2 regions of the Sporosarcina sp. FSL K6-6792 genome follow, and region 2 is predicted to be linked to the other one. Evidence: predicted binding sites of a transcription regulator. Region 2 holds the regulator's gene; the other holds the start of a gene.
What was found. Region 2 encodes LexA, which represses DNA repair genes until DNA is damaged. Its sites were predicted from a motif close to CGAACATATGTTCG; they were not measured.
Positions count from the first base shown of each region.

Region 1: uvrB (excinuclease ABC subunit UvrB) is a predicted target of LexA. The motif match lies at 6,045-6,058, and genes of this name have one in related genera.

Region 1 covers NZ_JBBOSA010000001.1:2,103,356-2,112,225, forward strand. Annotated here, with positions in the region: gene MKZ26_RS10165 (DUF4097 family beta strand repeat-containing protein) at 1-930, opposite strand, end outside; gene uvrA (excinuclease ABC subunit UvrA) at 1,115-3,988, opposite strand; gene uvrB (excinuclease ABC subunit UvrB) at 3,996-5,978, opposite strand; gene MKZ26_RS10180 (IDEAL domain-containing protein) at 6,135-6,371, opposite strand; gene MKZ26_RS10185 (ABC transporter permease) at 6,599-7,810, opposite strand; gene MKZ26_RS10190 (ABC transporter ATP-binding protein) at 7,794-8,543, opposite strand; gene MKZ26_RS10195 (HIT family protein) at 8,858-8,870, shown strand, end outside.
Region 2 covers NZ_JBBOSA010000001.1:4,506,263-4,515,132, forward strand. Annotated here, with positions in the region: gene MKZ26_RS21590 (methionine gamma-lyase family protein) at 1-1,235, shown strand, start outside; gene lexA (transcriptional repressor LexA) at 1,506-2,126, opposite strand; gene yneA (cell division suppressor protein YneA) at 2,331-2,639, shown strand; gene MKZ26_RS21605 (YneB family resolvase-like protein) at 2,636-3,298, shown strand; gene MKZ26_RS21610 (DUF896 domain-containing protein) at 3,363-3,596, shown strand; gene tkt (transketolase) at 3,671-5,677, shown strand; gene sirA (sporulation inhibitor of replication protein SirA) at 5,858-6,307, shown strand; gene MKZ26_RS21625 (YneF family protein) at 6,514-6,756, shown strand; gene MKZ26_RS21630 (alpha/beta hydrolase) at 7,466-8,392, opposite strand; gene MKZ26_RS21635 (hydroxymethylglutaryl-CoA lyase) at 8,408-8,870, opposite strand, start outside.

The DNA.
Region 1 (8,870 bases), 2.4 Mb from region 2:
ATCTGTCGTTGTAACCACGACATGTCCGTTTAAAGATTGTGCCTCCACATCTTTCACAGCGCCATCGATGTACACACGGCCGTTGAGTGTTTCTGCTTCAATTGTAGTAGCAGTCACATCGTTTAGACCGATTGAGCCATTCACAGTTTCAAATTCACCATTTTTGAACGTCAAACCAGCAATCTCGATTTTCCCGTTTGCAGTCTTCACTTTTACCTTTTCAGCAGTGGCATCTTTCATTTTAAATGAGCCGTTCAGCAAACGTGCGGAAATTCTCGCGTAATCCTTTTTCGGAATGAATAATTCAACATTTACTTGAACCATTTTCAAATCGCTTGAAATCCTTATTTTCCCTTCGTCATTAACAAACAATAACTTTTCAAGAAAATCTTTTTTCGCTTTTTCTTCTGACTCACTATTGTAGGTTTTCACCGTGAAATCTGCCCGTATTTCTTCTGTTTCACCAGTATGGATTGTCACTTTTCCGTTGTCGATATCAATGATAACTTCGTCGATTTCGGTTGCTGGCTTAGTTATTGTATGGTCAAACGTAACCGTATTGCCAAATGGAGAATCAAATTCGAATGATTTCACTTTTTGAACAGCGCTCTGCATGAATTGCATGAATCTATCGCCGACGTTGGTAAAATCTTTAGTCAAATCTTCAAGGAATTCATCCATAGAAGGCTGATCTTGATCCTTGTCTTCGATAATAGGCTCAGCCTTTTCGAATGGATCTACTTTTTCTTGCTGTTTTGGTTCACTATATTTTTTTTCCAATTCTTGTGCCTTTACAGTGGTCTGTTTAGCTTCTGGGCTTTTTTCCACTTGACCAGTTTTCCCTAATGTTTCTAGAAGTGTCAATGCTTCCTCGGTCGTGATCGTACCGTTTTCCAGCATTGCTAAAATCCGTTTCCGTTCATTTTGCATCATTACGCCTCCTAGTATTGTGGTGTTCCGGATTTCTCCGTTATTTTATGACTAACTAGTAAAGGTTGAAATAAAGAATCCCATTAAATTCGCTACTGCTCGCCTAGTAAGGCGCCTTCACTCAGTTTATATAGGTATTCAATTGTTCAACATACTATATATACGAATGGATGTGGAAAAGGTTTCATTTCGAAACCTTTTCTGCATCTTCAATCATCATGTCCATTCGTTTTCGTTCTCGCTCAAGTACCGGTTTTAAATAATAACCTGTATAGGAAACTGTCGATTCCGCGACTTTTTCCGGAGTACCTGTCGCGATAATTTTCCCGCCTTTATCACCACCCTCAGGCCCTATGTCGATAATGTAATCGACGGTTTTAATGACATCCAGGTTATGTTCGATAACAAGTACCGTATTTCCTGTATCGACAAGGCGCTGCAATACGATAAGTAGTTTGGCAATATCGTGGACATGAAGACCCGTCGTCGGTTCGTCAAGAATATAAAATGACTTTCCATTGGAGCGTTTGTGCAGCTCAGAAGCAAGTTTCACCCGTTGTGCTTCTCCGCCTGATAATGTTGTTGCCGGCTGGCCTAGATTAATATAACCTAGTCCCACATCAACAATCGTCTGAAGCTTACGGCTAATTTTCGGTATATTTTCAAAAAACACGAGTGCATCATCGACTGTCATAGCAAGTACGTCCGCAATGTTTTTCCCTTTATAGGTAACTTCCAGTGTCTCTCTATTATATCGTTTCCCATGACAAACTTCACAAGGTACATAGACGTCCGGTAAGAAGTGCATTTCGATTTTAATGATTCCATCGCCACGGCAGGCTTCACAACGACCACCCTTAACGTTAAAGCTGAAACGACCTTTTTTATAACCGCGAACTTTAGCTTCGTTCGTAGATGCAAACATATCCCGTACATCATCAAACATGCCTGTATAAGTAGCAGGATTAGATCTTGGTGTCCGTCCAATTGGTGACTGGTCGATTTCAATGACCTTTTCAAGCTCTTCAAGACCTATAGCAGATTTATATTGTCCCGGTTTCTGCTTAGAACGATTCAATTTCTGTGCGAGTACTTTGTAAAGAACTTGATTGATTAGCGTACTTTTCCCTGATCCTGAAACACCTGTTACGGCGATGAATTGTCCGAGCGGAATATCTACATTTACATTTTTCAAGTTATTTTCAGATGCACCTTTAATGACGATTTTTCGTCCGTCCAGTTTACGTCTTTCCAATGGGAGCGGGATAAATTTCTTACCACTCAAATATTGACCTGTCAGTGAGTTAGGGTCATTCATAACTTTTTCAGGTGTTCCTGCAGAAACGATTTCTCCTCCCGCAACACCAGCACCAGGTCCGATATCAATTAAATAATCGGCAGCCATCATCGTATCTTCATCATGCTCAACAACAATCAGTGTATTGCCGATGTCGCGCATACTTTTTAGCGTACCAATTAAACGATCGTTATCACGTTGATGAAGTCCAATAGATGGTTCATCTAAAATATAAAGAACGCCTGTCAGCCTTGAACCAATTTGCGTTGCCAATCGAATTCGCTGAGCTTCGCCGCCGGATAGCGTTCCTGCCGCCCTCGATAACGACAAATAATCGAGTCCAACATTTATTAGGAATCCAAGACGTTCTTCAATTTCACGCAATATAAGCTTCGCAATTTGTGTATCTTTTTCAGATAGCACAAGGTTTTTGAAAAACTGGTCTGCTTCAGTAATGGACAATTCCGTCACTTTTCCGATATGGACGCCATTCACTTTTACCGCAAGTGACTCTTCCTTCAACCGGTAGCCAGCGCAAGTAGGACATGGCCGCTGTGACATATACTTCTCCATCTGTTCACGGATATAATCTGAAGAAGTTTCTTTAAAGCGGCGCTCTACATTTGCCAAAACACCTTCAAAGTAAATATTGCTATCCCGCGTTCCACCAAATTCATTTGTGTAACGGAATCGAATTTTTTCATCTTTCGAGCCATTTAATATTTTATCAAGTTCATCGTCTGGCAATTCATTTACCGGTACATCCATTGATATGCCAAAATGATTCGCGACAGTTTTTAAAAGTTCCGGATAGTATTGAGAGCTTGTCGGCTCCCATGGCGCAATTGCATGATCTTTTAACGACAGCGTTGGATCTGGCACGATTAATTCCGGGTCGACTTCTTGCTTTGTCCCGAGTCCATCACATTCCTGACAAGCGCCAAACGGACTGTTGAACGAAAACATTCTTGGTTCAAGTTCGCCAATTGAAAAACCGCATAATGGACAAGCATGGTGTTCACTGAACAAGATTTCTTCCCCGTCCATGACGTCAACCAAAACAGTACCATCCGCGAGACGTAGAGCCGATTCAAGAGAGTCGCTCAGACGTGGCGCAATGTCTTCCTTCATAACAATCCGGTCGATGACAACCTCAATCGTATGCTTCTTGTTTTTGTTCAATTCAATATTGTCGTCAAGATCTATAATTTCACCGTTGACTCGAATTCGTACATACCCTTGCTTCTTAATATCTTCGATTAATTTCACATGTGTTCCTTTACGACCTGAAACAATCGGTGCCAGAACTTGAATACGCGCACGTTCTGGTAATTTCATAAGGCGGTCAACCATTTGCTCAATCGTTTGGGACGAAATTTCCGTTCCGTGAATCGGGCAGATTGGTTTGCCAACACGTGCATAAAGAAGACGTAGATAGTCGTATATTTCCGTTGCAGTTCCTACGGTCGAGCGGGGATTGCGGCTCGTCGTCTTTTGATCAATTGAAATTGCCGGTGATAGCCCTTCAATGACATCCACATCCGGCTTGTCCATCTGACCTAAAAACTGTCGCGCATAAGAAGATAATGATTCAACGTACCTTCGCTGCCCTTCCGCGTAAATTGTATCGAAAGCGAGGGAGGACTTCCCTGACCCCGAAAGACCTGTCATGACGACCAATTTGTCACGAGGGATATTTATGTTAATATTTTTCAAATTATTCGCTCGTGCGCCTTGTATGATGATTTCTTTATTCTTCATAAAAACCCTACCTTTCAGCCTTCAATTCCATGATTGTATCCCTTAGTTCAGCAGCACGTTCGAAGTCGAGTGCTTTCGCTGCCTCTTTCATCTCTTTTTCCAAAGTTACAAGCAGCTTTGTTTTTTCGTCTTTTGTCAACTTCTTGCCTTGTGTTACTTTTTCTAAATAAGAAATAGCTTCTTCTGATACTGCTGTTGCACGAATCACATCACGGATTTCCTTTTTGATTGTCGTCGGTGTTATGCCATGTTTTTCATTATATTTTCGTTGAATGTCCCGACGTCGCTCCGTTTCCCCAATTGCTTTCGCCATAGAGTCCGTCATTCTATCTGCATATAAAATGACATGTCCATTGGAATTACGGGCAGCACGACCCATCGTCTGAATAAGTGCTCGCTCAGAACGTAGAAACCCTTCTTTATCAGCATCCAAGATTACAACTAGCGATACTTCAGGAATGTCTATCCCTTCTCTTAAGAGGTTAATACCCACAAGGACATCATATGTGCCTATTCGCAGTTCTCTTAACGTTTCAATTCGTTCAAGTGTTTTAATGTCAGAATGAAGGTATTGAACTTTTATACCAATTTCCTTCAAGTAATCGGTCAAATCTTCGGACATTTTCTTTGTTAACGTCGTAATTAGAACACGTTCATTGTTTTTCGTCCGTTCTCTTATTTGACCTATCAAATCATCAATCTGTCCTTCAATCGGACGGATTTCAATCGTCGGATCTAGTAGACCAGTCGGGCGGATAATCTGTTGAATCATCTCAGGCGTATGCTCAATTTCGTAAGGGCCTGGTGTCGCAGAAACATAAATCGCCTCGTGGACATGGTTTTCGAATTCTTGGAATGTAAGCGGTCTGTTGTCGAGTGCTGAAGGCAAACGGAAACCATGGTCAACAAGGACATTTTTCCGTGCCTGGTCACCGTTATACATACCACGGATTTGTGGCAATGAGACATGACTTTCATCTACAATAATGAGGAAATCATCTGGGAAATAGTCAAGCAATGTATACGGTATCGCTCCTGCAGGACGGAGTGTTAAATGACGGGAATAGTTTTCAATACCCGAACAGAAGCCCATTTCTCGCATCATTTCAAGATCATAGCGTGTCCGTTGTTCAAGACGTTGCGCTTCCAATAATTTGTCCTGGGCACGAAACTCTTTCAAACGTTCTTCCAGTTCAATTTCAATATTTTCAATTGCTTTCACCATTTTTTCTTCACCAGTAACAAAGTGAGATGCGGGGAATATGGCAACGTGTTCACGTTCACCGAGGATTTCGCCTGTCAGTGAATCCACTTCGCGAATTCGTTCGATTTCATCACCGAAAAACTCGATACGTAAGCAATGTTCATCCTGGGATGCTGGCAAAAGTTCAACAACATCGCCGCGTACCCGGAACGTACCTCGAGTGAAACTTACGTCATTGCGTTCGTATTGAATATCTACAAATCTGCGAAGCAGTTCATTGCGTCCGATTTCCATACCTGGACGAAGAGAAACAACATGTGCGCTGTATTCTTCTGGGGAACCTAGACCATAAATGCAAGAGACAGATGCAACAATGAGTACGTCATTCCTTTCAAATAAGGAAGATGTTGCAGAGTGACGTAATTTATCAATTTCATCATTGATGCTTGAGTCTTTTTCAATGAAGGTGTCAGTATGCGCGATATACGCTTCTGGCTGATAATAATCATAGAAACTGACAAAGTATTCGACTGCATTGTCAGGAAAAAACTCTTTAAATTCACTATATAATTGACCCGCTAACGTTTTGTTGTGAGCGATAACGAGAGTCGGTTTGTTAATCTCCGTCAAGACATTCGACACGGTAAATGTTTTTCCAGTCCCGGTTGCACCGAGCAAAGTTTGGTGCTTCTCACCTCGGTTATGTCCTTCTAATAGTTGTGCGATTGCAGACGGCTGATCGCCTTGTGGTGTATAAGGGGCTTGCAAATTGAATTTTCCGACCATCGGAAAAACCTCCTCTATCAGTTACATCTATCTTATCACTTTACCCATCTTTTGACGAGTAAAAAGCGAACGTACGTTTTTTTCACTGATTTTTACTTTTATAAACACACAAAAAAACGCTGCATGTCTACTCAACATGTAGCGTCCTTGCATTTTTCAATCATTCTCTTCAAGTTTGCCCAGTCTTTTGGAATACAGTAGGAATGCGCTTTCATCCCTACTGTCAAGCGCAAGGTCAATCAATCCCATGAACCTACTCTTTGTCTGCTCTCTGTGTATATGTTTCAAAAAAAGATCTAAATAAATTTCATTCAGCAGTTTTTCCGCTTGGAGCGAAGTACTGTTTTTCCCTACAGCTTTTAAAAACTCGGCATATGAATAATTGTTCTCCATCCCTATCACCCCTGATGCCTTTTATTTAGTATATCTAATTCCAGAGATAAGTTGCAAGGTTTATTGGAATATTCTATTTTTATATTTAGTCATAATTTATTAAAGAAAAGCGTAAGGCTCCGTTAAGCCCACCGAGCCTAGACACTGTTCCATGACGAGAAATTCATACTTCCTTTTCTACAAACAAACGCCCCGTCTGCAAATGATTGCAAACGGGGCGACTTTTCTTAGTCATATTCTTTTTTCTCTACAGTCAATCTGATAGTAGCCTCAGAGATGATGAGAATAACAGCCCCGACAAGAAGAGGTGTTACAGAAACCCCATAAAGATACAGTGCAGCGCATGTGACTACTGCCGCCTGAATCCATTGGACTGTACGAACGATTCTTTTAATAGCAGCCGGGCGGGTGTCTTCCTTTTCAGGAAATAGCATATCCATCCGAAAATCGTCCCCTGCCCGCAATGCGTGGATAAGTTGTACGGCAGAGGCAAATGCAAGCGCTCCTGCGAAAATAAATACAACAATCGGAAACGGGATGAAAATCGCTCCAAGCGCCGATAAAGCAGTGAGCCTTACCCATAGCCAAAAAATATCATCCGTACGTATAAATGTACGTCTGATTAAATACGGTTGTGCTACAGGCTTACCGAAATTCGGAGATCCCATCGCAAAACCGAGCCATGCTCTTCTACTAATGGATCCTTTCAAATGCGGGACGTCTGTGAAGTAATTGGCAAAACGGTAAAAACGCATCATCCGATTCTGTTCGAGTGATATGAAATGATCGTAAGGGAATGGTTTTAGCATTCTCTTTTTTCGCCAATAGAAGTTGTACAGTACAATGAGTACACCAATAATCAGAAGTATAATTGGACTTCCTTCAAGACCTGCATAAATTATGGTTCCCGCCAATAAAAACCGGAGGGTCCTATCTAGCAAGATCCCTTTTCCATCCAATACATGTCTGAAATTATATTCTGATTCAATGAATACTCGCTTAATGACTAGTATCAAAATCGCGATAACGATGTATTCCATCTTTGAACCGGTCCCTGTAGCTGAAAGTAACGGCAACGCCACAATATATAAAATAAATGGTAATGGCAATTGGGAATAGAAGCTCCAACTCAAAGCCCGTTTCATATACGTAATAAGCTTTTGTTCCAGTGGTAGGAAATAAACCGTGTCAGCAGGTTTCAATAGCGTCACTGGCGGCGAAAAGGTGAGCGCTAATCCAAGTATGAGAGCCGTAAGCAACGCTGCAGGGAATTCCGCTGGCACTTCCTTCAACCATTCGCTATACGTAAAGCCCCCCGCCCCAATTGTGAAGACAAGGACAATTGCCAAATGGCCTGTAAATACATACTTCAAATACTTTTGGAGCTCGGTTATATAATGGACGAACCGAGATCCCCATATTTCACGCAAATTGTTCATTGTCGGTTTCCTCTGTCATCGCGATATACAAGTCGTCCAGTGACGCGCCAGGACGTCCGAATGCATTTCTCAAGTCATCCATCGTTCCTTCTGCTCGCACCCGTCCTTCGTGCAGCAAGATGATCCTGTCGCAATATTTTTCCGCAGTTGCCAATACATGCGTTGACATGAGAATGGAAGCCCCATTTTCTGTTCTCTGCGTCATCTGCTCTAAAAGTGATTTGATGCCGATTGGATCGAGACCCACAAATGGTTCATCAATAATATATAAAGATGGATTAACGAGGAAAGCACACATGATCATTACTTTTTGACGCATCCCTTTTGAAAAATGCGCTGGGAACCAGTTTAGACGTTTCTCCATTCGGAATTCCCGGAGTAACTCATCAGACCGTGCTTCAAACACTTCTTTATCAAGGTCGTATGCCATTGCTGTCAGTTCAAGATGTTCCCTAAGCGTCAATTCTTCATAGAGTATCGGCGTTTCCGGTATATAAGTGAACGCTTTTCTATACTTTTCGGGATCCTCACTGAATGTCACCCCGTTGACACGAATTTCTCCTTTATGAGGATTCATTAATCCAATAATATGTTTAATGGTTGTACTTTTTCCCGCCCCATTTAGTCCAATCAAACCTACTAACTCACCTTGTCCGATGTTAAATGACAAATCATACAGAACAGGTTTACGTGTATAACCGCCTGTTACGTCTTGTAATTCAAGAATTTCCATATCCATCCTCCATTCTTTCATTCATTTTAGCAAAAAACGCTACAAAAAGCTTTTTCCTTCATACAACCGATATAGTATTGAATGATTGCAATCGAATAAAGCTTGGACCTGTAGGATGCAGGTCATGCAGTGGGGAGGGAGGGAGGGATTGACCTACATCCCTCCTTGTTGCGACACGACGTCGCGAACTTAGACTGCCTTCGTCTCCCCCTGTAAGGCTCCTACGCTAGTTTACCGTATTCAATATTTCAACCTATATCTAAAATTATGCTACACTTGTCCCATTCATGAAAATATGAACAGGAGTGTTGAAAATGACTGAATGTA
Region 2 (8,870 bases):
TTGAGAATGCGGAAGCAATCGAAGAGAAACTTGCACCATTTTTCAAAGGTATCGAAAAAACTGCCTTTTACAATCAACGGAAAGTACTCGCTGCGTTCCGTAAAAATACGGTGAGCGATTTTCACCTGACTGGCTCAACAGGTTACGGCTATGATGACGCGGGCCGAGATGTATTGGAACAAGTATACGCTGACGTTTTTGGAGCAGAAGATTGCCTAGTACGCAATCAAATTATATCTGGAACACATGCTATTTCAATCAGTCTTTTCGGAATCCTGCGACCAGGTGATGAACTCCTTTATATTACAGGGAAACCTTATGACACATTGGACTCCATTGTTTCTGGAAAAGGGAAAGACACGGGTTCACTGCATGATTATGGCATCACCTATAAACATATCGATTTGAATGAAGATGGTACAGTCGATTTTGCAGAAGTCGCTAAAAACATTCACAGTAAGACGAAAATGATTGGTATCCAGCGGTCAAAAGGCTATTCAGACCGTCCATCTTTCATGGTGGATGAAATCGGTGAAATGGTACGTAAAGTGAAGGCCATCAATCCTGACCTCGTTGTGTTTGTTGACAACTGTTACGGCGAATTTGTCGAGGAACAAGAGCCGATTCAAGTCGGTGTTGACTTAATGGCAGGTTCACTGATCAAAAATCCAGGTGGAGGACTCGCAAGAACGGGTGGTTATATCGCTGGGCGTGCAGACCTAGTTGAAAAGTGTGCATACCGGATGACTTCACCAGGTCTAGGGGCAGAAGCCGGGGCATCGCTGGATACGCTGCGGGAAATGTACCAAGGATTTTTCCTAGCGCCGCATGTTGTCAGTCAAGCCGTAAAAGGAGCGCTTTTCACCGCAGCACTTCTAGAAAGTTTCGGACTCAACACATCGCCGCATTACACAGAAAAAAGAACTGATCTAATTCAGTCGGTATCCTTTGAAAATGCCGATCAAATGATTGCGTTCTGTCGGTCAATTCAAGAAAACTCACCTATCAATGCGCACTACGCCCCTGAGCCGTCGTATATGCCCGGCTACACCGACGATGTCATCATGGCGGCAGGGACATTCATCCAAGGCTCCAGCATCGAACTGACGGCAGACGGCCCCATCAGACCGCCCTATACGGCGTATGTCCAAGGTGGCTTGACGTACGAGCATGTAAAAGTAGCTGTGTTGTCCTCAATTGGTAAATTAGTTAAGGAAAACTTAATCGGGAATTAAATTTAACGAACTGTCATGGCAATCGGCGAAACTGTGAGGGCAAAGCGGTAAACTGTAATGGCAACGCCGAACTGTCACGGTAATCGGCGGAACTGTGAGGGCAAAGCGGTAAACTGTAATGGCAACGCCGAACTGTCACGGTAATCGGCGGAATTGTGAGGGCAAGACGGTGAACTGTCATGGCAAAGCCGAAAACTGTCACGTCAACGCTACAAATAAAAAGGGCTGTTTCCTTCAATCGAAGGAAACAGCCCTTTTGCATACTTAGAATTAATGAATCATACGATAAACGCCAACTACCTTACCTAGAATTGATACGTTATCAAGGATGATTGGATCCATTGAAGCATTCTCAGGTTGCAGACGGAAATAATCTTTTTCTTTAAAGAAACGTTTCACTGTAGCTTCATCGTATTCGGTCATTGCCACGACAATCTCGCCGTTATTTGCTGTCTGTTGTTGTTTAACGACAACATAGTCGCCATTCAAAATTCCGGCCTCAATCATACTGTTACCAACTATTTCAAGCATGAACAGATTGTCTTCCGATGTACCAAAAGATTCAGGTAGTGGGAAGTACTCTTCGATATTTTCAATAGCTGTAATTGGAAGACCAGCCGTAACTTTACCGACAAGAGGTACGTGAAGAACGCCGGGTTTCAACGTTTCTAAGCCTTCTGGATCGAGTACTTCAATTGCTCTCGGTTTTGTCGGGTCTCTTCTTATGAAACCTTTGCTTTCTAATCGCGCTAAATGACCGTGAACAGTCGAACTTGATGCCAAACCGACAGCCTCGCCAATTTCTCTCACGGATGGTGGATAACCTTTTTTCTTCACTTCAGATTTAATGAAAGATAAAATATCTTCCTGTCTTTTTGAAATTTTTTGCATCCTATTCACCTCTCACCTTATATTCTGCTAATTTCCGAAAGTCGTGAAATAAATTCCCGACAATCTAGTCTTTTCGATAGATTCATTATATCAGTCTCTTGTATAAATGGCAAACACAGGTTCGAATAAGTGTTGACAATCTCATATTCCTTTTCTATAATAAGAACAAGCATTCCGAACAAGTATTCGTAAGGGGGAAAAATGATGACTTTTATTAAAAGAAATAGCTATGTTGTACTTATTATCGTTTTATGTATGGTTTTTGCAATTATAGGTGTAAGTAAATACGAGAAGGAACAAATGGTCACGAAAATAACAATCACTGAAGGGGATACGCTTTGGGGTCTCGCTTATCTTCACTCGGATAATATGTCTACAGATAAATGGATCAAAGAAGTGATAAAATTGAATGACCTATCATCTGCTACAATAAAAAAAGGCGAGGATTTACTTTTGCCTGCTGTACGGACTGTAGGGGAAAACAATACACAACTGGCGGGTGTTAATCGATGACAGGGCACTATAAAAGATGTGTCATCTATTGCCGGGTGAGCACTGAGAAAGAAACGCAGGAACTGTCACTGGTGAGGCAGGAAGAGGAGCTAGTGGACTTGGCAGCTGAACTCGGTCTCGAACATGTCGCGACATTTATGGATAAGCACAGCGGTTTTGACATTGACCGTGAGGGGCTTCTAAGTTTGCTGGATTACATCCGTGATGAGGAAGTCGATGCAATCCTAATCCAAGACGAAACCAGACTTGGACGTGGAAATGCTAGGATGGCAGTTTTACATCTATTGGCAAAAACGGACACGGCGATTTATTCACATAATGATAGCGGACCTATAGCGCTCAATGAAATGGACACAATGTTACTTGAGATTTTAGCAATCGTCGAAGAGTACCAGCGTAAACTACATAACGCCAAAATTAAAAGGGGCATGAAACGTGCAGTAAGGGAGGGCTATCGACCCGAGCGTAACTTGAAAAACAGGGGTAACTTGGACGGTCGTGAACGGATTGAAGTGCCAATAGCTGAAATCGTTTCACTGAGGGACAAAGGACTAACCTATGAAGAAATTACTGGCGTCTTGAAAGGACTCGGGCATGATATTAGTAAAGCGACCGTGCATCGCAGGTATAAAGAATATGAGGTGGAGCAGGAAGGCTGATTTATTGCACTTTCTGCTCTTTTTGTATACGTTTGTAGTCATAAACTATAATGGAGGAAATAATATGCTATCAGCTGATAAAATGAAACGAATTAATGAACTATCAAAAAAATCGAAGACGTCAGGTCTGTCGGTCGAAGAAGCTAAAGAACAGACACAACTGCGAAAAGAATATCTAGAGACATTTCGTTCATCAATGCGCAATACAATTGAGAATGTCAAAGTTCTTGATACTGAAGGCAATGATGTGACACCTGATAAGGTGAAAGACGCCCGTGGCGGAAAATATCTAAACTGAGCTTTGCATTAACTGCACGAATTGTCTAAACTAAGATATGTAGATAATTACATATGACGGGAAGGATGTACACAATGACTAAACAAATTGATCAGCTAGCCATTAACACAATCCGTACGCTCTCTATTGACGCAATCGAAAAAGCGAATTCTGGACACCCAGGTTTACCAATGGGGGCTGCTCCGATGGCTTATACACTTTGGACGAAACATATGCATCACAACCCTTCAAATCCACAGTGGTTTAACCGTGACCGTTTCGTTCTCTCAGCAGGACACGGCTCAATGCTTTTATACAGTCTTCTTCATCTTGGCGGTTATGGACTTCCGATGGATGAAATCAAGAACTTCAGACAATGGAACTCTAAAACACCAGGACATCCCGAATACGGTCATACAGTCGGTGTCGAAGCAACAACTGGCCCACTTGGACAAGGCATTGGTATGGCAGTCGGAATGGCAATGGCAGAACAACACCTTGCTGCAACGTACAATCAACCAAGTTTTGACGTTGTCGACCACTACACATACGCTCTATGCGGTGATGGCGATCTCATGGAAGGCGTTGCTGCTGAAGCAATTTCACTTGCAGGTCACTTGCAGTTAAATAAACTGATTGTCCTATATGATAGCAATGATATTTCACTAGACGGCGAGCTTGACATGTCTTTCTCTGAAAATATTCGTAAGCGCTTTGAATCATATGGTTGGAATTACATCCGTGTTGAAGACGGCAACGACATTGGCCACGTTTCATCAGCTATCGAAGAAGCTAAAGGCAATGTCGGAGGTCCGACAATGATCGAAGTTAAAACGGTCATCGGTTACGGGTCACCAAACAGATCTGGAAAATCAGATGCGCATGGTATGCCACTGGGTGAAGATGAAATGAAATTGACAAAAGAATATTATAAATGGACGTTCGAAGAAGATTTCCATGTACCTGAAGGCGTCTATGAAACATTCCAAGAATCTGCCGAGAAATTGGGCGTGCAAAAAGAACAGGAATGGAACGCACTATTTGAAAAATACGAAACGACACATGCGGATCTTGCGAAGCAATTGAAAGATGCAATCGAGCGTAAACTACCTGAAGGCTTCGAAAAATCTTTGCCGACGTATGAAGCGGGTTCATCTCACGCGACACGTTCTGCATCTGGTGACGCTATCAATGCGATTGCTAAACAGCTTCCTTCGTTCTTTGGTGGAAGTGCGGACCTTGCAGGTTCTAACAAGACGACAATTAAGGGAGCAGGAGATTTCCTTGCTACCGATTATTCCGGCCGTAATATTTGGTTCGGTGTTCGTGAGTTTGCAATGGGAACAGCGTTAAACGGAATGACTTTACATGGCGGATTACATGTATTCGGTGGGACGTTCTTCGTGTTCAGTGACTACGTACGTCCCGCAATCCGACTTTCATCACTGATGGGTATCCCTGTCACATACGTATTTACACACGACAGCGTAGCTGTTGGTGAAGACGGTCCTACACATGAGCCAGTTGAACAACTTGCTGCGCTTCGTGCGATGCCTGGATTGTCAGTTATTCGTCCGGCTGACGCTAACGAAACTGCAGCTGCTTGGAATATTGCAGTATCGTCGAAGAACTCGCCAACTGCACTAGTATTGTCTCGTCAAAACTTGACTGTCCTTCCGAAGTCAGCTGAACTTGCGATGGAAGGCGTCAAAAAAGGAGCTTACATCGTATCCCCTGCAAGCAAAAAACAAGCGGACGCAATTTTAATTGCAACCGGTTCTGAAGTTAGCTTAGCGGTATCTTCACAGGCGAAACTATTAGCTGAAGGAATCGATGTTACTGTTGTTTCAATGCCTTCGTGGGACCTGTTTGAGAAACAAGACGATGCATACAAACAAAGCGTATTGCCGAAAGACGTAAAAAAACGTCTTGGTATCGAAATGGGTGTTTCATTAGGGTGGCATAAATATGTTGGTGACGAAGGAGCAATCATTGCGATTGACACTTTCGGAGCAAGTGCACCTGGAGATACTGTCATCAAAGAATTTGGCTTCACAGAGGACAATGTTCTTGCAACTGTGAAAATGTTAATCAACAACTAAAAATAAATGAAACAGTCCCGATCGCCGAAGAAACTCTGGCAATCGGGACTGTTTTTCAAGACTACTTGACAGAATTTTTAGTTATCCATCTTTTCCGACAATAATAGTGCAGTTCTATTCCGCAATATGACAACCTTTTTATATCAAACCATGTAGGATTATCTCTAGGGGGTGGCGATATTGCGATCATACGGAATTTATAAAGTGAAAGAAATGTACCAGCCATTCGTCATTGGACGTGAACGGCTGTTGTATGACCTATTAAAAGAAGACGAGCAGAATAATGATTGTATGCCTGAAGTCCATTACTTATGTGACAGGCTTGAAGAGAAAATGATTGATGAGGCTATCATTGCAAACCTTGGCGAAGGATTTACGTCGATTGAATCCCGAAATGGGGAATACAAACTGACGCATCCCGTCAAAGGATCCATTCTTATTTCGTTATCATCGTATTCGCTTAATGTCTTTTGCGACGGATCCCGCATGCTTGATTTAGATTTGTTTGTTGCCCTATCTGGGGCGGCAGATCGCTTCTTCGCTGTTATGGATGGGCACGGGGAATGGGGATGGCTGAAACCTGTCAAAACGACTGATTTTCGTTCATATGAAGAAGCCGCATATCTTTGACATGATATTTATAGGATAGGGACAAAAAGGACCCAAATCTCAAAAATAGGGTCTATTTTGTCTGTTTAAATAGTGTGAAGTAAGAAATTCTCTTATGCGATGATTAGAATATTTAATTGTGGTCCATTGCTATTCACTAGTGCAATGTTGTATAATCCATCATGGTAGAGTAAAATCGAATAACTGAAGTAGAGGAGGTATAGCGGATGACTACAGTATGGTGGATCGTTTTGATCATCGTCGCGCTATTAGCAGGTGTGGCCCTCGGATTTTTCATTGCACGTCAATATATGATGAAATATTTGAAAGATAACCCACCGATTAATGAAGACATGTTACGTATGATGATGATGCAAATGGGACAAAAACCCTCACAGAAAAAAATCAATCAAATGATGAACCAAATGAACAAAGTAAGTGACAAAAAAGATAAAAAGGTTAAAAAGTAATTACGTAATACCTGTTATTAATGGGGATGTAAAGGATTAGTGAAAAGGAAAGCCTGCAAATTTTTATACATAGGTTAATCTTTCACCTGAAATTTACTCGGATTACTTAAACTTTCTACCGATCACTTAATAAGCCATTTTTTCTGTTGAACGCTTGACAGGAAAGATGGTTTTTTGTTGTCTAGGAATATATTGATTTCCTACTGAGGATAAGTAAACGCTCGGGGATATGATCGGTCGAGTGAAGTTTATGCTTGGTAGGCGTGGGATATGATCGGTCGTGTGAAGTTTATGCTCGGTAGGCGTGGGATATGATCGGTCGTGAGTAGTTAATGCTCGGTTGGCGTGGTATATGATCGGTCGTGTGAAGTTTATGCTCGGTCAGCGTGGTATATGATCGGTCGTGAGTAGTTAATGCTCGGTTGGCGTGGGATATGATCGGTCGAGTGTCGTTAATGCTCGGTCGGCGTGGTATATGATGGGTCGTGAGTAGTTAATGCTCGGTAGGCGTGGGATATGATTGGTCGTGAGTAGTTAATGATCGGTTCGCATAGGATATGATTGATAGCGGGGCATTTATGATCGGTAGCAAGGTATTTACGTTTGGTCCCGCAAAAAAAAGTTAAACAAAAACCCCGAATTTCGGGTCTTTTTTCAAAGTGTCCGAAATTCGGGGTACAGTTCAATGGTTCATAACTTGTTTATTTCTTCAATCTCTAAATTTAAACCGTCCTAGAAATTCCTGTACTGTTTTTTCGTATTGCACCGGATTATCATTGAACGATTTGGCGTGTGCACCTTTTTTAAAAAGTTTCAACATTTTGTCGCCTTGCTTTGCTTCGTGCAATTCCTCTGTCATATAGGGAAGGATGAAATCGTCTTCCAAACTGTGGATGAACAGAACCGGTTTAGTAATGTTTCTGACGACTTCTCGTGGAGAGACAAGGTTCAGGGTATAGCCATCGCGCATTTTAAGAAAGACGTTAGCAACACGTAGAGCCATTGATGATCGTATAGGCGTATTTGTGCGTAAAATATGAAGAATCTGCTCGGAGAAATCAGAAAACGGACAATCGACGATATGAAAATTTGCTTCATCCTTAAAGGTTCCTGCATATAATATCGTCGTTGCAGCACCCATTGATTCACCGTGGATACCGAGCAATGCCCGCTTTCCTATTCGTTCCCGTACCGCACGGACAATTACCTGTAAATCAATCTTTTCATAATATCCAAAACTTGTCGTCCTTCCTCCTGAATCACCATGTCGTCGATGATCATAAATGACAGAATTAAATCCAAGACGTTCAAAAAGACGGGCATATTTCATTGAATTGATTTTATTTTCCGTTACGCCGTGACAAATAATTACCGTTCTTGCCGTTTCAAGTGGTTTTAGAAAGACCGCTTTCAATAAATAACCGTTTGGTGACTCAATCCACATATTGTCTTTGCGCACTGTTTCATACCAATGTTCATCGAACCGTTTCGAAATAATTTCACGTTCTAAAATAAAGTTGGAATCCTTCAACTTCAAAAACATCAGTCTATTCGTTGCGAGAAATCCGAAAATGCTCAGTAACGCTGTAACAATGCTAGAGATCACACCGGTTATATAAAGAACGCGCCGTTTCAACCCACTCAACTCCCTTTACAGTTGATCGTTCTCAAACAATCTGTACATTCCTGTGTCAATTGGCCGTGACACATGCGGCGCAATCACTTGGACTGCTTGACAAACTTTTTTTACATCGACACCGGTTTCGATGCCGAGCGTATCGAGCATGTTGACAACATCTTCAGTCGCAACATTGCCTGTTGCCCCTGGTGCGAATGGACAGCCACCCAAGCCGCCTGCAGACGTATCAAAACGGTTGATACCTGCTTGTAGCGCAGCAAAAATATTTGCTATCGCCATTTTGCGTGTATCGTGGAAATGAGCTGTCAACAGTACGTCTGGAAATTCTTCTTTCAATGTCTTGAATAACTCATAACTTTCACGGGGATTCGCCTTCCCAATCGTATCCGCGACACTAAGTTCGTTCGCACCCATAGCGACAAATCGTTTACAAAGTGCGACGACATCCTCTATCTCTATCTTCCCTTCATACGGA